DNA from 4 places in the Brevibacillus sp. RS1.1 genome. Region 4 is predicted to be linked to each of the others. Evidence: riboswitches for the same ligand, from Rfam matches in the RefSeq annotation. Region 4 holds a riboswitch; each other region holds the start of a gene.

Region 1 (5,339 bases), on a different contig from region 4:
AACTTGTCAGTGGTATAACCAATACGTGAAAGAAGGAATTTCAGATGTTTCCATTTGAAGTGTCTTTTCCTACCAAAATTTACTTTGGCATAGGCGAACTGGAACGTTTGGGCCAAGAAGCAAAATCATTAGGCCAAAAAGCATTGCTCGTTACAGGCGGCAATGCTGCCAAACGTACAGGACTTTTGGACCGCGCCAAGGCTCTGTTGCAGGAAGCTCAAGTGGCGTATCTTGTTTTTGACAAAATCGAACCGAATCCGCGTACGGCAACGGTTGATGCCGGAGCTGCGCTTGCGCGTGAGCATCAGTGTGACTTCATTCTGGCTATCGGTGGCGGCTCCGTAATGGATGCCTCCAAAGCGATTGCGGCAGCAGCCGTTTCCGGACGCCCGATTTACGATTACATGCGGGGAAATCCGAGCGGTTCTGGTCAATTACTGGTACCCGTTCAGGAAGCACTGCCGATCATGACCGTCCCGACAGTAGCCGCTACTGGTTCGGAAGCAAACCATATCAGCGTCCTGACTCATTGGGACACGCATGAAAAATCTTCGATCAACGGTCCAGCACTTTACCCGAAGATTGCCATTCTCGATCCGTCTGTCACCTTTACCGTTCCGGCTCGCGTCACAGCAGAGTCTTGCGCCGATATCTTTTCCCATCTGTTTGAAAACTATTTGATCAGCGCGGAAGGAACCCACGTTCAGGACGGGATTTCCGAAACACTCATTCGCCTCGTCGTCGAGCACTCCATCACAGCGTTCCAGCAACCAGACAACGCTGAAGCACGATCCACCCTTTTATGGGCGAGCACATTGGGCATCAGTCCCTTCGCTGCTGGCGGTCGCGGTGCTGGCATGCCGTTGCACGGAATTGAACATCCGCTGAGCGGAATCTACGATATGGCTCACGGTCGTGGACTGGCGATCCTGTCCCTTCCTTATTTCGAACAAGTGATATTGCAAGACCGTCCCGAGAGACTAGCCCGTATGGGACGTCATTGTTTTGGCGTTATGGTGGAGAATGAGAGCGAAGCAGCACGAGCAACGATTGATGCCGTTCGCCGTTGGTATGAGCGTATGGGAATCACAGAACGTCTGTCTGACTTCGGTGTGACCAAACAATCACTGGTCCAAATGGCTGAGGAAGCGGTTCGCATCGGCGGACGCGGAATCGGGTATCTGCCTAGCTCACGAAAATTGAATGAATCCGATGTAATCGCGATCTACGAGGCTTGCCTGTAATGGAAGCATCAAACACACTGGCGAGCCTACGCTCAGTTATGTAATAATACAAATTAATCATTAATCAAAATTATTTTACTACGGAGGTTACCACCATGGCAGATCCACGCATTAATGAACTGGCAAGCCGTCTCGTCCGTTACTCACTCCATTTGCAAAAAGGCGAAAAAGTTCTGATCGAAAATACAGGCCTGCAACCTGAACTCGTTCGTGCACTTGTGCGTGAATCATTTGCAGTTGGGGCTCTGCCTTTGGTCACCTTAAAAGACCAGGAAGTCATGCGTGCACTCTATCAAGGCACGAGCGAAGAACATATGGCTCTGATGGCAAAATACGAGTATGACCGGATGAAGGACATGGACGCTTACATCGCCATTCGCGCCTACGACAACATCAACGAGTATGCCGACGTACCGGACGACAAAATGGGCATTTACGCTCGTGTCCTGTATCAACCTGTACATACGAACGAGCGCGTTCCGAACAAACGCTGGGTTGTACTGCGCTACCCAAACAAGTCGATGGCACAGCTGTCCAAAATGAGTCTCGAGAGCTTTGAGGACTTCTACTTCTCCGTCTGCAATCTGGACTACGCGAAAATGTCAGCTGCCATGACTCCGTTGAAAGAGCTGATGGAGCGCACCGATCGCGTACGCATCGTCGGTCCAAAAACGGACCTGCGCTTCTCCATAAAAGGAATCAATGCCATCAAGTGTGACGGTAAACGCAATATCCCGGATGGCGAAGTATACACCGCTCCTGTACGCGATTCCGTGGAAGGAACGATTTTCTACAACGCGGCATCAATCTACAACGGCATTACCTTCAATGATGTTCAGTTCACTTTCAAAGAAGGCAAAATCGTGGAAGCGACCAGCTCCAATACTAAAGCATTGAACGACATCCTCGACACGGACGAGGGCGCACGTTATATCGGAGAATTCGCGATCGGCTTCAACCCGCACATCCTCCACCCGATGCTGGACATCCTGTTTGACGAAAAAATCGCGGGCAGCTTCCACTTCACGCCAGGGAATGCTTACACAGTAGCAGACAACGGCAACCGCTCCTCCGTTCACTGGGACTTGGTCCAAATCCAACGCCCTGAATACGGCGGCGGCGAAATCTGGTTTGACGATGTGCTTATTAGAAAAGATGGGCGCTTTGTGTTGCCAGAGCTGGAAGGCTTGAACCCGGAGAATTTGATTTAAACGAAATGAATGAAAAAAAGGGTTAGGGAATGAGTTCCCTAGCCCCTTTTCTATTGTTCAGAGAAAATAAAGTGTTAGACTGGCCTATTTTACAGGCGACACTGTAAGCGGGATTGGTGAGTGTCGAACTCCACCCTCTCAATAAAACAAGAGATATTCTTATTAATCCTACCAAATTTTACGGGTTTCTTTCACCGGTGAATCTCTGTTATTCTAGGTCATGCCAAACAAAACAGCCGAAACTTCCTCTCGAATGGAAGTGCGGGGGAGCTTTTTTACTTGCAGATGAGAGATCTGCATGGGGTGAATCGCCAAAGTGCGTAGGGTTGTTTCCTCAATCCGAATCCGTCAACTAACCTCGTAGGCCAAAAAAAGGAGACGATGTGAATATGAAACGCCTTGGTACTATTGCAATCGCGACATTGGGATTGGGATTTGTTCTTTCCGGCTTTTCTAACACAGCTTCTGCCGCTACCACATGTCCGCAATACGGGTATCAACCATATATGCAACCTGTCCAACCGCAAATGCAAGCACCTTACGCAGCACCAGCGAATCAACAGCAGCCAGCTCAACAGCCAGTAAAACAAGCTAACCAACAAGTGGATGCTTCCTCTGTTGGGAAGCAAGTAACTGATTTGGTAAACCAAGAGCGTGCAAAAGCAGGTCTGAAGCCAGTGGAACTGGATGCTTCCCTGAACAAAGTTGCACAAGCAAAAGCGGCTGATATGTCCAACAACAACTACTTTGACCATACAAGCCCTACGTATGGCTCTCCATTTGACATGATGAAACAATTCGTTGTATCTTCTAGGACCGCGGGTGAGAACATCGCCATGGGTCAACGCACCGCTGAGGAAGTCATGAACCAATGGATGAACAGTGAAGGACACCGTCAAAACATCATGAATCCTTCCTTCACCAAAATCGGTGTAGGCTTTGTGAATGGATACTGGGTACAAGAATTCATCGGATAATGAATTTAGATATAAATGCCGAGTCCTCTAGCGGGGACCCGGCTTTCTTATTTTTTCCCTGCCTTGTCTGGAGTGGCCCTTGAACATCTATCTCCGTGAAAAGCCAACAGCTAGCTTTATACGCTTTATTCAGATTTACTTCCCATTTCTAGCTCGTTTGTCTTTTCTTCATCCACCGATTCCGCACCTTCTCGAATTTTTTCTACAACTTCTTCAGATTTGAGTTGCTTGTGCGAAGGAAGTTCTAAAAAAGTAGAAGCACGTCGATCGAGCCACAAGCTTTCCTCACCTTCCCTATCAGTTGCAACGAAGATAAACCCACCTGAATAACTAAAGTACGTAATGTTTACATCTTCCCCGAGTGTATTTTTCATGTTCTCGTAAAGGTCAAACAATTCAGGACCAGTTTTTTCACCACCAGCCATGATTGGCTCTGTATCTGTTGCTAAAACTATACCTTTTACTTCATCCCCTTCCATAATGAAGGAAAGTTTTTCATCCGTTGAAGATAGTAGTCCTTGCATATTCGTATCGTTGTATTTACGTATTTTATCCGCTTCTGGTAAAACAGCTCCCTGAATCGAAAAGTTCGACAGGGCTACATTCCTACTCGATTTGCTTAAGGGGTGGTTCTCTTTGTTACGTGCCTGTTCCATCTTTTTATATGCCTGTAGTGCTTCCTTATCCCCTTGGTTAATGGCCCCAGCCCAAGTAGCCAATGATATTCCAGCAACAATTACCGCACCTATCAATGTCCATGTGTATTTATTCATAACTCCCCCAAAGTTAATTCATTTCGATACAGGAATATTATACCAATTTTTCAAATCTCAATGAATTATGCAATAAAAAAATGGAGACATTGAAGCGTCTCCATTTTTTATTTTTGCCATCATTTCATCCATACGGCAGCCTGACCTCAAAACACGTACGAATCAAATCACTTTGGACAGAAATCGTTCCCCGATGCTTCTCGACGATATTTTTTGCAATAAACAAGCCGAGTCCTGTTCCTCCCCCTTGATGCGTTCGCGCTTTGTCGCCTGTAAAAAACATTTCAAAAATATGCGGCAGCGCCTCCTCAGGTATCTGGTCGCCGTAATTCATGATTTGCACAACCACTTCATCGCCCTCACGATAAGCGTTCAAATCGATAAACTGGCCATCTCCCCCGTAGCGTATCGCGTTGGTCAGGATATTCTCAAATACGCGCGCCAAAAGCTCCCCATCTCCCACGATCACTAATTGGGCAGCAACCGTACACCGCGCGACGAGCTCATTTTTCTCAAAGGAAGGATACATCTCCTCATTTAACTGGACAAGCAATTCACTCAAATCAATGGCCTTTTGCTCGATGGTAACCATGCCGTAATTCATTCTCGTAATTTCGAAGAGCTCATCAATCAGCTTTTCCAATCGATGCGATTTGGTAAGAGCAATCGTCGCATAATGCCGCATCTGTTCTTGTGTTATCTGCTCATCTTGCAAAATGAGATCCAGATAACCCAGAACAGATGTCAGTGGTGTACGCAAATCATGCGCCAGATTCAAAACAAGCTGATCCTTGCTGCTTTCGGCGAAATCTCCTCTTTCTACCGCCTTTTGCAGCATTTCGCTTGCTAGATTGATATCCTTGGCGATTTCTGCAAACTCATCATTGGATGGAATATGGACATGCCGTGTAAAGTCTCCACTCGCGAGATAATGAATGCCCGTAGAAATCTCCCGAAAGTAGCCAGCATACCGTTTGGTCAGGAGATAGAAAAACAAGATCGCAATGGGAGCAAAGACAATCAAAAAGAAATTGATATCCCCCATCTCCTTGATGAAATAGCGAACCTGGGTGAGTGGATCTTCGTACTTAACCCCCACCCGATAGTAAAACTGGAGCACTTTATAGAGCAGAT
Region 2 (5,339 bases), on a different contig from region 4:
GAGGAGGGGGAAGGCATTTTTAAATTATAGGCGCTTGATGTTTTGCTGTAGATAGTGTTTCCATTGGCATCCTTCACGAGCATGCGGTACATCACGTCGTCTGGCAACTGCTTCTCAAGCTCCATGCGTTCGATTGGGTCCTTGAAATTACTGACGAGAAGCAGTTGATTGAGCATGACCTTCTCTGCGGCTTCCTTCTCAGCCTGGTACTGATTATGCCGGTCATTTTTGAGTTGAGCGACAATAATGTCTTGAAAAACAAATTTAAACAACAAAATGGTGAGTGTGAGCAAGGCAATGAAGGAGAGAAAAATTTTATTGCGCAAGCTCATTTAAAGCTTCTCCCCGATAAATACGTAGCCTGTCCCCCATTGTGTTTTAATGAATTGACGTTCCGTTTCCAGCTTCTCACGGAGGTTTTTAATATGGACCGTCACTGTATTGAGCGAGCCATAACCATATCCCCAAACACGGTCATAAATTTGCTCTCTTGTAAAGACGATGCCCGCATTTTCTGCGAGGAAGGTGAGTAGTTGGAATTCCTTGGTAGAGAGCTCGATCTTTTGGTTACATACATATACGGAATACGTTTCTTTATGAATTTCCAAGTCCTTGAATTTCAAAACCGTAATTGGAGAAGAGGCTGTTTCCTTCTCAGGCTGCTCTTCGGTATGCTTGCGAATGCGCTCATAGCGACGAAGGTGGGCACGAATGCGAGCGAGCAGCTCTTCTGTATCAAAAGGCTTCGTGATGTAATCGTCTGCGCCGATTTCAAAGCCGACTACCTTATCTACCGCTTTTCCTTTTGCACTGAGAAACAGTATAGGCAAATCCCACTCACGGCGAATTTGAGAGCAGAGCTCGTAGCCACTCATGTTGGGCATCATAATATCCAAAAGGATCAGGTTGGGACGCTCACCTTGGCTGAGCAGCGAGAGTGCGTCTTCTCCGCTTTCAGCAGAGGAAACGCTGAAGCCCTCGTTCTCCAAAATGTCTTCTAGCAGTTCAATAATCTCCAGATTGTCATCGACAATTAAAATGTGATCTTTCACCGGAACAACCCCCAGTTACTTCTATTAATAAGGAATACCATTCAAAGAATGGGTCTTGTCTATCATAACATGCTTTGCCCCTATCAGGGGAAGAAACCCCGTAAGTTATTAAGTTGTTCTAATATGTGAGGGTACCTCTTTAGACCAGGTACTAAATTTCGTCAGAAAAAGCCAGAGACGTAGTGTCCCTGGCTTTTATTATTTTGCCGAATGACTATTTTTTAGCTGGTTTTTCCGGCAACGATGCAGCTTGCACCGCTTTTTCCTTATTCGGAGTTTCTGCTTTCGCTAGAACAGGAGCACTGAGACGCTTGGCGCCTACATAACGCTTGCTCCAGTAGTATGGATCGTTCAACTTGGTGTTGACGACTCCACGACCAGATTCCGAGTGCACGAATGTGCCGTCTCCGATGTAGATACCCACGTGAGAAATGCTGCGACCGTTCGTATTGAAGAATACGAGATCGCCTGGTTGCAAATCTTTTCTGTCTACCTCTGTACCTAATTCGTACTGGGAAGCAGAATTGTGAGGCAGGTCTACACCTAACGCATCAAATACGTAGCGTGTGAAACCGGAGCAGTCAAAGCCTTTTTTGGACGAGCCGGAAGATTTGTAAGGGGTACCGTACAAGTCGCTGACAACTTCATGGAGAGTATTCTCCTCAGCAGCCTGTGCAGCGCCTGCCCCCATAGCAAGCAATCCAGCCATAAATAAAGATAAAACCATCTTGCGCAAAAGAAACTGCTCCCTTCGTGAGCCTACGAGGTTAGCTGAAGGGTTCGGTCGAAAGGACGCCCTAGGCTGCTAGGAGTAGCAACCATTCACCCCAAAAACGTGGTTCCCCCGTTTCCGCTAAGCGGAATTCGGCTATTTTTCGATGTTTTTTTACACGCACTCTTACGAAGATTCTACGCCAGTCCTTTTTTTCCTTCTTTTTATCTGTTCATTCACATATTCGTCACAAAGATAGCGTCAAATGCTGTAACGTTTTCGTTCGACAGTGCAAGCCGCCTTTCGACGTGGGCTTATTCCTGCCTTGCGGGAGAGCTCGTCCGATTAAGGCAGGAAAATGTCTCCGTCCAAGGACGGAGGGAAAAACCAACCGCACGCCCGTTATGGGAAGCCTATACCGAGGGCTACAATAAGGGCATAACGTTCCACAAGCACCACATGCAAAACGAATGGAGGTAAGCGAGTAATGAGCGAACGGTCTGGCAAAGTACTACTCGGGCTGGTTCTGCTGCTAGTCGGTGGGTTGGTTCTTCTCGATCTGGTGGGTATCGATATCGGAGACTTGCTCGGGTTTATCATTCCCGGCGTGATCATGATATACGGTGCCAAAAAGATCATGGGACAAACCGGTTCACGATTTTGGGGAATCCTGGTCTTCCTATTCGGGTTCCTGATGTTGATTGGCAAGCTTGACCTACTGTTTCACGCGCTTCTGGCCATTGGGGTGATTTATCTGGGATATCGCTTACTGCGTCCCAGCCAAGAACCTAAACAAGCGCCACCTGCTTGGGAGCGTGAATGGGCCCAAAAAGTATTAAAGGAAGATACGCTGGACACTTGGGAGAGAGATGTAAGAAGACGCCCACAGTAACGCCAATGTCGCAAGAGTCTTTTGGATGAACAATATGATGTGATATGATGAGGAGGAAAAAATAATGAGTATCTTTAAACGTTTGCGTGACCTGACAGTAGCTTCGGTAAATGATGCATTGGATTCGATGGAAGATCCGGTAGTAATGCTGAATCAATATATGCGTGACATGGAAGTAGAAATCGGACAAGTTGAAGTAGCGGTTGCCCGTCAGGTTGCACTGGAAAAGAAATTCCGTCAGCAATTGGACGAAGCCAATGCTCTGATCGAAAAACGTGATCGCCAAGTCAAGCTCGCCTTGACTGAAGGAGAAGACGAGTTGGCTCGTCGAGCACTCGCTGACAAGAAGCAGTACGAAGGCCGTGCAGCGGAATATGAAACGCTGTACCTGTCAGCATCCGAGTCAGCTACGCAAATGCGCGAGAAGCTGGCTGAGCTGAAGGAAGAGTTCTATAAAATGCGTGCGAAAAAGTTCACACTGATGGCACGTGCACAAGTAGCTCGTACACAAAAGCAAGTCAATCAAGCAGTTGTCGGTATCGGCAATCAGTCCGCAGGCCGTGGCTTCGCTCGCATGGAAGAGAAAGTCATGCGCATGGAAGCAGAAGCGCAAATGAGCGGGCAATGGCGCCAAACGAACCGCGCTTGGGAAAACGCTTTGTCTGAGCTGGAAAAGGATGATCTCGATGCAGAACTTGCTAGCATCAAAGCATCCATTAAGGAAGTAAAAACACCGGTAGCCAAACCAGTACAATCCTAATTCAACAGGAACTGGGGGACAAGGTGTAGAATAGAGTGTGTCAATTCGGCAGCCTGTGTACATCAGGCTGCTTTTCCCCTAGGAGGTACGATTCTTGCAGGACTTCTTGGTCTTTTTGCGGCGGTTTATCGCTGAGCCTGGACGCGTCGGTAGTATCATCCCTAGCTCTCGTTTTTTATGTGAGCAAATGTTGAAAAGCGTCGATTGGGCTTCAACCGATGTGATCCTGGAGCTGGGACCTGGTACAGGGGCATTTACCCAAACGATCTATCAGCGCTTGCATCCCGGCACACAGTACGTGCTCGTGGAACGAGATTCCCAATTTCGCTCTATGCTTCAATCACGTTTTCCCGATCTTCCTATCAGGGAGGAAGCGACTAAACTTAGGTCTTACTTGGAGGAGCAGGACCTTGCAGGTGCAGATGTCATTATCTCAGGTCTGCCATTCGCCAATTTTCAACAAGAGCTGCGGGCAGCAATTCTGGACGAAGTTCAATCTGTACTGAAGCCAGGGGGCCTATTTATTACATTCCAATATTCGCTACAACTCCAAGCTGAGTTGCAGGATCGTTTTCCCTGGGTCAAGATCGACTTTACCCTGTTGAACATTCCGCCTGCATTCATCTATACATGTCGTAATGGACAAAGTGAAAACGATCAGCGTGGGGCGTGAGAGAGGAGACTTTTGTGAAACTGTCCCGTTTACACAAAATGTTGGCTGGTGTCCTGATTATTTTTACGGGAATCGGTCTTTTGTTAGACAGTTTGGGTATCATATCGTTCGGTCTGTTTGATTTGTGGCCGATGGTGCTTATTTATTTTGGCCTTCGTTTGTGGGGGAATAAAAATCGGATTGGCGGAGGGATTCTATTCTCTCTGGGGACCATCATCGCGACGGACATGTGGTTTGGTGTCGGGATTGATGATCTGTTCCAGATTGCAGTACCAATCGTGTTTATTTATTTCGGCTTTCAGTTGATTCGGGGCAAGAACAGCAGACGAGATCGCCATGTGAATCAACCATTGGGAGAGAGTGGGACCCCATCTGCGGAGACGATTTTGACTAGTGATGCGAGTGCCCCGAATGACGTGAACGTTTCAACAGCGGAACGCCCTTGGCAAGACAACTGGAACAAATGGAAGCATGTTGGTGGCAAAATTCCTCATCACGAAAAAATGTCTTCATCACCTGACGACATGTTGCCAAAAGATTCCCGCAGTTCTCTGATTGGGGATTATCACCTGACTTCCGGGCGTTTTGAACTGAGTTACTTGCATGTCTGGCATGGAATCGGGGATGTTGTGATTGATCTTTCTCGGGCAGTGTTGATGCGGGATGAGGCGTTTCTTGTCGTAGAGGGCTGGGTAGGCGATGTGACGATTTATGTGCCTATCGATCTTCCTGTATCGGTAACGGCAGGCTTGAGTATTGGTGACCTGGAGGTGCTAAGCCACCGGCAGGGAGGTATCAATCGCAGTGTTAAGATTCGTTCTGATCAGTATGATGAAGCATTGCAAAAAGTAAACTTGCATATCTCGCTGCTTGTCGGCGATATAAAAGTCAAGTACATCTAGGAGGTACTGGCGGATGCGTCGACAGCGATTGGCAAGTATTCAGTGGCAATACGTGCGCTATGGCATGTTACTGGCCGTCAGTGCAATTACTGCCGCGTTTATTTGTTTCTTTTGGCTATACTTTTTATGGAAAGATCACCCCGGGATTCATCGGTGGTACAACGAAATAATTAGCGACCGCAACCTCGTGAAGTGGCTGGCAGAATATATAGGCATCAATCTGCCTACCGATCCAGAGGGCTTGATTCAGCTTGCTGCTTTTGTTGTTTCTTTGCCGGCAGGTGTCTTAGTGGCATTGATCATTTCCTATATCATCGGCAATTTGTTGAAAAAGAGACTCAGTGTACT
Region 3 (5,339 bases), on a different contig from region 4:
TACTCATCGAGGCAGGTCCATCTGAAAAAGAGGGGGGACCTGGTCTGACTTATATTCGGTATGCATTGGAGAATGCCATGCATGCGATCGCGATTTCAAAAGGTGCGCTTGTTGTTGATTATGCTGGTTTGGCCGCTCTTGCCAAAAAACATGGTACCGCGTTGAAAATTAGTGGGGCAACAGCAGCAGCTCTGCCGACGATCGATCTTTTGCAGTATAACTTGGCAGGCTGTGAAGTAAAACGAGTCGAAGGTATTTTTACAGGAACGACGAACTTCGTGCTAACAAAAATGATGGAAGAGGGGCTCACCTGTACAGCAGCTGTCGAGCTCGCTCAGAAGATGGGGATTGCCGAACCGGATCCCTCCTACGATATCGATGGTTGGGATACAGCTTCGAAGCTCACGATCCTGGCAAACGCTGCTTTTGGCGGGCAAGTAAATCTAACCGATATCGAACGCGCAAGTATTCGCGAAATAACCACGTTCCAAATCGAGACGTGGAAAAAGCATACGAAGATTCCCAAGCTGATCGGAACGATTCAAAAGGAAGCGAATGGTACGGTTTCTGTAGCAGTTGAGCTGTGTGCGGTGGATTTTACCCATCCGTTTGCATCCGTATCAGGTACGACAAAAGCCATCCGGGTAGAAACAGATGTCATGGGGGATTTATTGGTCGTTGGAGGAAAATCAGATCCTGTCGCGGCAGCAGCGGCTGCCTTAAAAGACCTTGAACATATTATTAGCAGATAGGTTCATTTGCATGTGCTTCCAGTGTTCCTTAGGAATGAGTCGTTTAGAGCCGCGTGCATACTAGGGATGTACCACCAAAAACGGCGAGGGGGCCATACGGATGAAACAATCGTCTGATGTCAATGCCGAGCTGCAGCAAGTATCTGCTTACCCAACCAAGCAAGAAATGAATCAAAAGGACGTTGCTTTGCTAGATGAGCAGGAAAGCTGCTGTACCCCCAAAAAACAGGCTTCTGAAACACAGCCGGATTAATGTCTACACGAAAAAGCCGGGTCTCGATTAAGAGACACCGGCTTTTCGTTTCGTGCAAAGCGTGTTACCCGATAAATTCTTGTACCCAGTAGCCATTTGTGAAGCCTACACCAATTTTTGTGAAGTCAGGGTTCATAATGTTTTGGCGGTGGCCTTCACTGTTCATCCATTGTTGCATGACTTCTTGTGGACTCTGTTGACCCATGGCGATATTCTCACCTGCTGTCGAGTATTGAATGCCATACTGCTTCATCATGTCAAATGGGGAACCGTACGTTGGGCTGTTGTGGTCAAAATAGTTGTTAGCAGACATATCTTGTGCTTTTGCCAACGCTACTTTGGACAGTGTTGCATCCATTTGAACAGGCTTGAGACCTGCTTTTGCACGTTCTTGGTTTACCAAATCCGCGACTTGTTTCGCAAAATCACCCGTCTTAGCTTGATCCGCTTGTTTTACTGGAGCGGCAGGCTCAGTGACATTATTGGTAGGTTGTGCTGGTGCTGTTTGTACTAGTTGTGCTGGTGTTTGTTGTACTGGAGCTTGTTGTACGGGTGCTTGTTGGAAAGATCCTGGTTGATACGGGCATGGTTGTTGTACAGGTGTAGCTTGTCCTTGCTTAACAGGTTGCATCAGCTGTACTGCTTGTGGCTGGCCAGGAACAAAGCCTTGCTTTTGGAAAAAGTTAAGGAACTGTTGAGCATTTGGTGCTTTTTGGAATTGTCCCATATTTTGACCCACATTGAATTGGAATTGTCCGTTCTTCAATGGGCAGTTAGATGCTGCGGAAGCAGAAGAAGCAAACCCTGTCAAAGCCAAGCCCAGACCAAGAGTCATCGCGATTGTAACAGAACCAAAACGTTTCATAAAACAAATCTCTCCTTTTTTTTGCCTACGAGGTTAGTTGTCGGATTCGGATTGAGGAAACAACCCTACGCCAGTTTGGCGATTCACCCCAATGTGGAATAGCTCATCCACAAAAAAGTCCCCCGCACTTCCTTTTCAAAGAGGAAGTCTCGGCTTATTTCGTTTGGCATGAACAACGATATCAAACAATCCCAATCGAAATAAAGGAGTAATATATGGCAAATAGCTAGAATCGTTGATAAATTAGGCTCATTTCGTTTCGTTTGATTGTTCCTTCCAGGCAGTTAAGCCGCCTTCCAATGCTTTTGCATGAAAACCATGCTCACGAAGGAGAGCCGCAGCTTTTTGAGCTTTGTTACCTGTTGTACATAAGGTAACGATTTGCACATTTTGCGCGAGTTTTTCGGTTTCTTCATCAAGCGGCTTGTCCTGTTCTTTCATAAGAAGATAGGGGACGTTTTGCGTCGATGCGTTTTCGTGAACGAGGCTGCCGGAAACAAATTTCTCGGCGTCGCGTACGTCCAATAAAAGTACGGGCACTTTCTTTTCAAGCATTTCAGATAATTGAATGGTTGTCAAAATATGATTTTGCAATGTAATCCCTCCCAATCCTATTGTATCAGAGTCCCGCTTCGTCCAGAATAAGGGTGAACGGTTGCTTTTTTTGGACAACCATGGTAGAATGAGGTTGCTACTTGAAAAATTGATACCTAATCATTCATCGAGGTGTTTGTATGCTGATGGATAACATTTTTGGATCCCCGATTCACACTGGCGCGGTCATCGGAGCCGCAAGGATGGAAGAGAGGAAGGGCTTTCATTGTTTTAGGTTTTCAAAAGGTTTAGTTTTTTATTTTGCAGTTCCGTCCTATGACATTCACATTTTTGCCGGGTAGGTAAAATTCACATATCATGAAGGCGTATCATCGCACATGATCTGGTATTTCTTCATGATATGTGAGCTTTATTTGCTTCGGTAAATATGACTAGCATATTCAAATCAATTTTTGGAGGTTTTTTCAAATGCAAACGAACGGAACAGTAAAATGGTTTAACGCAGAAAAAGGTTTCGGTTTCATTCAAGTAGAAGGCGGAGACGATGTATTCGTACACTTCAGCGCAATCCAAGGTGACGGTTTCAAAACTTTGGACGAAGGTCAAAAAGTTCAATTCAACATCGTTCAAGGCAACCGTGGCCCACAAGCTGAGAACGTAGTAAAACTGTAAGTCTCCTTTTCAAAGAAACTGTCCTTTCGAGGGCAGTTTCTTTTTTTGTCGTGGTCGTAGAAGCAAAAAGGCGTTGGGATCGTCCCAAGCGCCTTTTCCTGCATGCGAATGGATAAAAAAAGGAACTATGGCGTCCCACCATAATTCCTCATTTTCTTCCTGCAAGATAGTTAAATACAAGTTTCGATTTCGACAGTTTGGAACTGACTGTCAAGAACGGTAAGACCAACAACTTGACCGCCGCCGATAGTAGTACGGCCATAAGTGGTGAGAAGGACATTTCTGTTGTTTTCTGCTACGGTAAGGCGGACTTCATAGTGGAAAGAAGCGGGGATCAGCGCATTGAAAGCAGTTCGAGTATTCGCTGGGATAAATTGCGTGATGTCAAGCAAGGTGCTAACTGGATTCGTTTGCGTAACTGCGTTACCCCAGTTTAATACTTGCACACGTACTTCAACCGGTTCTGTGTTCAGATTTACCAGGTCGAGGTGAGCGGTGAGAGCACGGGCGAGGTTGTTTTGCAAAATACCGGTCGTTCTCACAGTATTTCTTCTTGGGCGTTTGTGATTTCTTTTTTCCGAATTACCTTGATCGTCGTCGTATTCGATTTCAGACATCCATGTTCACTCCATTCTTGTTAATCTAGTGGGACAATAATACGATATTGTTTCTTGTCTTAATTCGTAACGGCGAACGTAAGGGGACGAGTACCTATTTTTGATAGAGGATGGTGGAGGGTTTGGGAGATAGAACTGTATGCAAACAACTTGACTATACAGCTCGATTTGATTGGGGATACGAAGGGGTAGAACAGGTCGGGGCAGCATCGGATATGATCGTCATTATCGATGTGCTCTCCTTCAGCACGTGTGTCGATATCGTAACGGGACGAGGAGGTATCGTCTATCCTTATCAGGTAAAGGATGAGTCAACCGTAGCATTCGCCAAACAAAAAGCAGCGCTGCTCGCTGGAAAACGCGGAGAACCAGTCTCCCTTTCACCCACCTGTTTGAAAACGGTTCCAATGGGAAGTAGAATCGTATTACCCTCGCCAAACGGATCGACCTGTACCGTGTTGGCGAAGAAAACAGGTGCGAAGGTAATCGCTGCGTGCTTGCGAAACGCGCCATCTGTGGCCAGATACATACAGCAGCAGAATGGAACCGTAACCGTCATTGCTTGCGGTGAACGGTGGGGAAATGGAGCATTGCGACCTGCTATTGAAGATATGATTGCGGCAGGTGCGCTGCTTCATGAATTGAAGGGATATCGATTGTCACCAGAGGCCGAAATAGCAGTGGCAGCCTTTCGATCGGCTCAAGATCATCTTCCTGCTTACTTGCAGAAATGTGCTTCTGGCCAAGAACTGATCAGTATGGGGTACCCGGAAGATGTCGAACTTGCAGCGCAGTGGAATCAGAGTGGCGCAGTTCCAGTGCTTAACGATGATTTTGCGTACGAAGCGATTTAGTCTTTTCGCATAAAGAATCCCTCATTCGGTAACCATGGTTATGAACCACACATGAGAAAAACTGGACAGGGAGGATTCATATGGATGAAAAGAGCAAGTCCATCAGCCAGGCAGAAGATAATATCCTGACGAATCGTCAAGGCCATCCGATCACAGACAACCAGAACTTGCGGACAGTTGGAAATCGCGGGCCAACCGTTCTGGAGAATTACGATTTTCTTGAAAAAATTACGCATTTTGATCGGGAGAAAACACCTGAGCGTGTCGTGCATAGTCGAGGTGCAGGAGCACATGGCTATTTCGAAGCGTATGGAACCGTTGGTGATGAGTCGATTTCTACGTACACGAGGGCAAAGCTGTTTTCGGAGCGTGGGAAAAAAACGCCTGTGTTTGTGCGGTTTTCTACGGTAAATCATGGCACACATTCGCCCGAAACATTGCGAGATCCACGTGGGTTCGCGGTGAAGTTTTATACAGAGGACGGGAACTGGGATCTGGTAGGCAATAACCTCAAAGTTTTTTTCATTCGGGATGCCATGAAGTTTCCTGATCTTGTCCATGCGTTCAAGCCTGATCCTGTCACAAACATTCAAGACGTGGAACGGATTTTTGACTTCATCTCGAACACGCCTGAGGCCATACATATGATTACGTTTTTGTTCTCCCCGTGGGGAATACCAGCGAACTATCGACAAATGCAAGGCTCTGGCGTAAACACGTACAAGTGGGTAAACCATGAAGGAAAAGCGGTCCTGGTCAAATACCATTGGC
Region 4 (5,339 bases):
CGTAGTAGGGATTGCTATTCTTACCTTCTTGATCTGGTACTTTTTCGTTATACCTGGCAACTTCGGTGAGGCTTTGGAAAAAGCAATTGCCGTACTCGTAATCGCTTGCCCATGCGCCCTCGGTTTGGCAACACCGACCTCAATCATGGCGGGCTCTGGACGCGCAGCTGAGCTGGGCATCCTGTTCAAAGGCGGGGAGCATCTGGAGACGGCTCACCACTTGGATACGATCGTCCTCGATAAAACAGGGACTGTAACCAAAGGCGAGCCAGAACTGACAGACGTCATCGCCATTGATATCGAAGAACAAGAGCTGCTCTCTTTAGTCGGTGCCGCTGAGAAAAACTCCGAGCACCCATTGGCTCAAGCTATCGTTCGCGGTATTGCGGATAAAGGAATCACTGTGGCTGATACGGGTTCGTTTGAAGCCATTCCTGGTTTCGGTATCCGGGCCACCGTCTCCAGCAAAGAAGTACTCGTCGGTACCCGCCGTTTGCTGGAAAAACATCAAATTTCATACCAAGCAGTGTCCGATACCATGCTGGCACTGGAGCGCTCCGGTAAAACGGCGATGCTCGCAGTCGTCGAAGGCAAGCTCGCTGGTTTGATTGCCGTAGCGGATACGATCAAACCAACCTCCAAGCAAGCGGTTCAGCGTATGAAAGCAATGGGATTGACTGTGATCATGATGACCGGTGACAACCGTCAAACCGCCGAGGCCATTGCCCGTGAAGCAGGAATCGATCACGTCATCGCAGAAGTCCTGCCTGAAGGCAAAGCCGCAGAAGTGAAAAAACTGCAAGAACAAGGCAAAAAAGTCGCGATGGTCGGCGATGGTATCAACGATGCTCCTGCACTCGCTACCGCTGACGTCGGTATGGCAATCGGTACAGGTACAGATGTGGCGATGGAAGCAGCCGATATTACCCTGATGCGCGGCGAACTGACTAGTGTCGCAGACGCCATCGAGATGAGTAAGCTCACCATCCGCAACATCAAGCAAAACCTGTTCTGGGCATTGGCCTACAACACCTTGGGCATCCCAATTGCCGCAATCGGCTTACTCGCTCCATGGCTTGCCGGTGCCGCAATGGCCTTCAGCTCCGTATCCGTCGTACTCAACGCACTAAGACTGCAACGAGTGAAGCTGTAACAACAGTAACAAGCGGCTTCGTCCGCCTTACCTATACAACATAAAATGCAAGGAGAGATTGATCATGACAAATATCACATTGAACGTAGAGGGCATGTCTTGCAATAAATGCGTAGCGCGCATCGAGAACACATTGAAAGATCTTGGTGCAGAAGGCAAAGTAAACCTGGCTGAAAAAAAGGTTGAGGTTTCCTATAACGAGAGCAACTTGACTCTCGATGCAGTGAAAGAAGCTATTGAAGACCAAGGTTACGACGTCGTTTAATCATTGTATCTTTGAAAAGCAAAGCTCCTGCCTGATTCATTGAGGCGGGGGCTTTTTGGTGTTGAGGTAAAAGTGGCTGTAGGGGAGGGGAAGAAGCCCATTTCCAGTCTACGCTTCCACCTACGCCCCGCAAGGGGTTAGACTGTCCGCTACGAAATAAATGTCGGGAGCGCTTCAAAAGTAGAGTTTCGAGGATGTATTCGCAGAGGTTGAAGCTGACAACCCCCGCCATTCATTTCTCCGCTAAGTAGGGCTCCAGAGGCGCTAGGACTGGAAATGTTCTTCTTCCCAAGCGGCTATTGTTTACATCTTGAAAGCATCATTCAAAAAGTCTTTAAAAAAGCGTAGAACCTCAACAGCTCGTAGAGGAAACAGGTGAAATAAGCGAAGATCTTTGGACACACCTACCGAGGCGCAGTGAAAAAAAGCGAAACTGCCTTTAGCGTCCACCTCTGAGCCACATCCTGATGGACTACTTTGGACGCGGTTTCGCTTTTTTTCACGGAGCCGGGCACCCCATGCTCCCGCGCAGGGGTTCCAAGAATCTGAGCGTTTTCTCCTGTTTCCTCCCCACCACAACAGCGAGTATAACGCACTAATCCTTCAACCGAATAAGCAACGAACAGCTAATCCAATCCGACTCATAAAGAAAGCCGTAATCCGGTTAAAACCATGCTAAACGAACGTTCACAATAACTGGAAGCCAGCGTATAATTCAAATCACAATCACGCTTCAATAAGAAACAACACATACGGCCTAGTTCCGATATTCTCGGAAGCGGGGGAACCAATCTTTTGGGGTTAATCCTGAGTGATCAGGAGGGATGAGGAAATGTCTTCTCTGCCATCCTACCCGTCAGCTAACCTCGTCGGCCAAAGCAGGGAAGGTCATGGATGGATAAAGTCTAGGCATTTTATGCGCAACAAGGGGATTCCTTGCGGGCGTGTGATAGGCCGATACAGGCTTTTTCTTTGGGACCTTTGTTCTGGAGAAAAAGGATGGATCGGTCTATTTTTTTATGGAAATATCGACGAGCAGCTTACGCGATACAGTCGTGAAGGAAATGGTGTGGATCGCTGGGAGGCAGTCGGTACGACATAAACCGCTGACAATCGAAATCGGGAAGACAGAGTACAGGGAGTCCTGACAATGGACGCCAGGTATTCCGTAAGCCTGCGGATTTTCTACACGAGTAAAAATCAAGCGTGCCTGCTTAGGTTTGCTGGAGTGTGGAAGCTTCGCGGGCTTTTTACATTTACGAAAAAACGAAGGATGAGGGATATCATGTCCAAAATGAAAGTCCATCAACTTACAAAAGTGTTTGGCAAGCAGCCCGAGCTGGCCTTGAAGCTGCTGGCGGAAGGACGTAAAAAAGAACAAATTTACAAGCAAACCGGCCAGTCCATCGGTGTCAATCAGGTCAGCTTTGAAGTCGAGGAAGGCGAAATCTTCGTCATCATGGGCCTATCCGGCAGCGGCAAATCAACCTTAATCCGACTGTGTAATCGACTGATTGACCCAACGAGCGGAAGCATCGAGATCGATGGGGAAGAGATCGTGGCCATGAAGGCGACAGCTTTGCGCGAGGTGCGGAGGAAGAAGCTCGGGATGGTTTTCCAAAACTTCGCCCTGTTTCCGCAGCGGACGGTACGGGAAAACGTGGAGTTTGGTTTGGAGATTCAACAAGTACCACCAGGGCTCCGACAAGAAAAAGCACGGGAAGCGCTCGCGCTCGTTGGATTGACCGAGTGGGAAAATGCGTACCCAGATCAATTGAGCGGAGGTATGCGTCAACGAGTCGGATTGGCGCGGGCGTTGGCTAATAATCCAGATATTCTCTTGATGGACGAAGCGTTCAGTGCACTGGACCCGCTCATTCGAAAAGATATGCAGGATGAGCTGCTGGAGCTTCAGATGACGATGAAAAAGACGATCCTGTTCATTACACATGACTTGCATGAGGCGTTGCGACTGGGCGACCGGATTGCCTTTATGAAAGACGGGCAGATCATTCAAATCGGCCGCCCAGAAGAAATCCTGGCTGACCCAGCGGATGAATTCGTGCGGAAGTTCGTGGAGGATGCCGACCTGTCCAGGGTGCTCGTTGCTGAAAATGTGATGAAACGGGCAGAAGCAATCACGCCTGACAAAGGGGCCCGAGTGGCACTGCAACTCATGATGGATAATGGCGTGTCCAGCTTGTACGTCGTGGACAAAAAGCGCACACTGCTCGGATTGATTACGGCGTATGACGTATCACTCGCGATCAGTACGGGAGATTCGCTGGAGGCAATCATGAAAACCGACCTCCCTACCGTTTCGCCTGACGCACGTCTGCACAGCTTGTTCCCGATGATGGCAGACCTGCATGTCCCGATTGCGGTAGTGGGCGAGCAGCAGCGTTTGTTGGGTGTCATCGTAAAAGGAGCGGTGCTAGGCGGGCTGGTAGGCAAAGTCAATGTCCAAGAACATCAGAGAGCAGAGGTGATGAGTGATGGACGTCGTGCCTAAGCTACCGATTGGCGGTTGGATGGAAGGGTTCGTGGAGGTGCTGGGCCAGTACAAAGGGGTATTGTTTGATCCGGTGGCTATCGTCATTTCCACGATGGTGACTTACTGTTCTACGGTTTTGGCAGAGATACCTTCGCTGATTCTCATCTTGCTGCTGGGGGCCGCTGCGTGGGTTTTTGCAGGGAGAGCGTCCATGGTCTTTACGGTTGTTGGACTTTCTCTCATCCACAACTTGGGGTACTGGGATGAAACGATGGAGACATTGGGACTCGTCCTCACTGCCACCATGATTTCGATCGCTATCGGGATTCCGGTGGGCATTCTTTGCGCGAGACACGATACGTTTCGCAATCTGGTTACGCCAGTACTGGATTTGATGCAGACGATGCCAGCGTTCGTTTATTTGATTCCCGCCATCTTTTTCTTCGGTTTGGGCGAGGTGCCGGGAGTTATTGCCTCCGTTATTTTTGCTTTGCCGCCAATCGTGCGTCTTACGAACTTAGGCATTCGTCAGGTCCCAGCGGAAATGGAGGAAGCGGCGGACGCCTTTGGCGCAACTGGGTGGCAAAAGCTCGTGAAAGTGCAGCTGCCGTATGCGAAATCGACGATCTTGGCGGGCGTCAATCAGTGCATCATGCTCGCCCTGTCGATGGTGGTCATAGCGGCTATGATCGGGGCGAAAGGCTTGGGTGCAGATGTGTATCGTGCCGTATCGCAAGTGGATATAGGAAGAGGATTCGAGGCGGGGCTATCCATCGTGATCATCGCTATCGTCCTGGATCGGCTTACCCAACATGCAGGAAAAAAGGAGAGAAACACATGATGAACAAAATGATTCCAGCTTTCTTGGCAGGGATGATGGGAGCAACAGCTTGGCTCGCAGGCTGCTCTAGTCAAAACACAAACACACAAATACCGACAGCAACGGTGGTCGATCCTATTGCTTCTGAGACGTCGGACAACGCGTTAGGAGAAAAGCTCGACTACAAAATCATCGGAATCGACGCAGGAGCAGGCTCGATGGTAAAGACAGAGGAAGTCATGAACCTGTATGGCTTGGATAAATGGCAGCTTGTCGAAGGCTCAGATGCAGCGATGACAGCCGCTTTGATCAAGGCGTACGAAGCGAAGGAACCAATTATCATAACGGGCTGGACGCCGCACTGGATGTTTAAAAAGATGGATTTGAAATACTTGGCGGACCCAAAGAACGGCTTTGGCGGAGCGGAACAAATCCATACCATCGTGCGCAAAGGGCTGAAAGAGGATCAGCCTGCTGCCTATCAATTTCTGGATAAGTTCTGGTGGGAGCCAGCTGATATGGAGTCGGTCATGGTTCAAATGATTGACGGAAAAGATCCGGAAGTGGCCGCTGCGGAATGGGTAAAAAATAACGAAGCCAAAGTGGC

The links. Region 4 has a riboswitch for cyclic di-AMP ahead of HP570_RS23755 (quaternary amine ABC transporter ATP-binding protein). Riboswitches for the same ligand answer to the same signal wherever they lie in the genome.
Region 1: another riboswitch for cyclic di-AMP. It lies ahead of HP570_RS19790 (CAP domain-containing protein); the one in region 4 lies ahead of HP570_RS23755 (quaternary amine ABC transporter ATP-binding protein).
Region 2: another riboswitch for cyclic di-AMP. It lies ahead of HP570_RS25730 (C40 family peptidase); the one in region 4 lies ahead of HP570_RS23755 (quaternary amine ABC transporter ATP-binding protein).
Region 3: another riboswitch for cyclic di-AMP. It lies ahead of HP570_RS00560 (CAP domain-containing protein); the one in region 4 lies ahead of HP570_RS23755 (quaternary amine ABC transporter ATP-binding protein).

Annotation. Positions count from the first base shown of each region.
Region 1 is NZ_JABSVA010000006.1:64,956-70,294, reverse strand. It holds gene HP570_RS19800 (iron-containing alcohol dehydrogenase) at 45-1,244, shown strand; gene HP570_RS19795 (aminopeptidase) at 1,340-2,455, shown strand; cyclic di-AMP (ydaO/yuaA leader) riboswitch at 2,680-2,837, shown strand; gene HP570_RS19790 (CAP domain-containing protein) at 2,845-3,432, shown strand; gene HP570_RS19785 (hypothetical protein) at 3,558-4,205, opposite strand; gene HP570_RS19780 (sensor histidine kinase) at 4,330-5,339, opposite strand, start outside.
Region 2 is NZ_JABSVA010000012.1:57,850-63,188, reverse strand. It holds gene HP570_RS25740 (sensor histidine kinase) at 1-332, opposite strand, end outside; gene HP570_RS25735 (response regulator transcription factor) at 333-1,052, opposite strand; gene HP570_RS25730 (C40 family peptidase) at 1,267-1,788, opposite strand; cyclic di-AMP (ydaO/yuaA leader) riboswitch at 1,793-1,932, opposite strand; gene HP570_RS25725 (LiaF transmembrane domain-containing protein) at 2,252-2,656, shown strand; gene HP570_RS25720 (PspA/IM30 family protein) at 2,721-3,416, shown strand; gene HP570_RS25715 (class I SAM-dependent methyltransferase) at 3,511-4,089, shown strand; gene liaF (cell wall-active antibiotics response protein LiaF) at 4,104-4,991, shown strand; gene HP570_RS25705 (HAMP domain-containing sensor histidine kinase) at 5,005-5,339, shown strand, end outside.
Region 3 is NZ_JABSVA010000001.1:146,483-151,821, reverse strand. It holds gene HP570_RS00570 (homoserine dehydrogenase) at 1-752, shown strand, start outside; gene HP570_RS00565 (hypothetical protein) at 853-1,005, shown strand; gene HP570_RS00560 (CAP domain-containing protein) at 1,070-1,870, opposite strand; cyclic di-AMP (ydaO/yuaA leader) riboswitch at 1,878-2,035, opposite strand; gene HP570_RS00555 (rhodanese-like domain-containing protein) at 2,120-2,464, opposite strand; gene HP570_RS00550 (cold-shock protein) at 2,894-3,097, shown strand; gene HP570_RS00545 (hypothetical protein) at 3,268-3,714, opposite strand; gene HP570_RS00540 (2-phosphosulfolactate phosphatase) at 3,828-4,568, shown strand; gene HP570_RS00535 (catalase) at 4,649-5,339, shown strand, end outside.
Region 4 is NZ_JABSVA010000009.1:148,514-153,852, reverse strand. It holds gene HP570_RS23770 (heavy metal translocating P-type ATPase) at 1-1,153, shown strand, start outside; gene HP570_RS23765 (cation transporter) at 1,218-1,418, shown strand; cyclic di-AMP (ydaO/yuaA leader) riboswitch at 2,163-2,309, shown strand; gene HP570_RS23755 (quaternary amine ABC transporter ATP-binding protein) at 2,704-3,930, shown strand; gene HP570_RS23750 (ABC transporter permease) at 3,914-4,753, shown strand; gene HP570_RS23745 (glycine betaine ABC transporter substrate-binding protein) at 4,750-5,339, shown strand, end outside.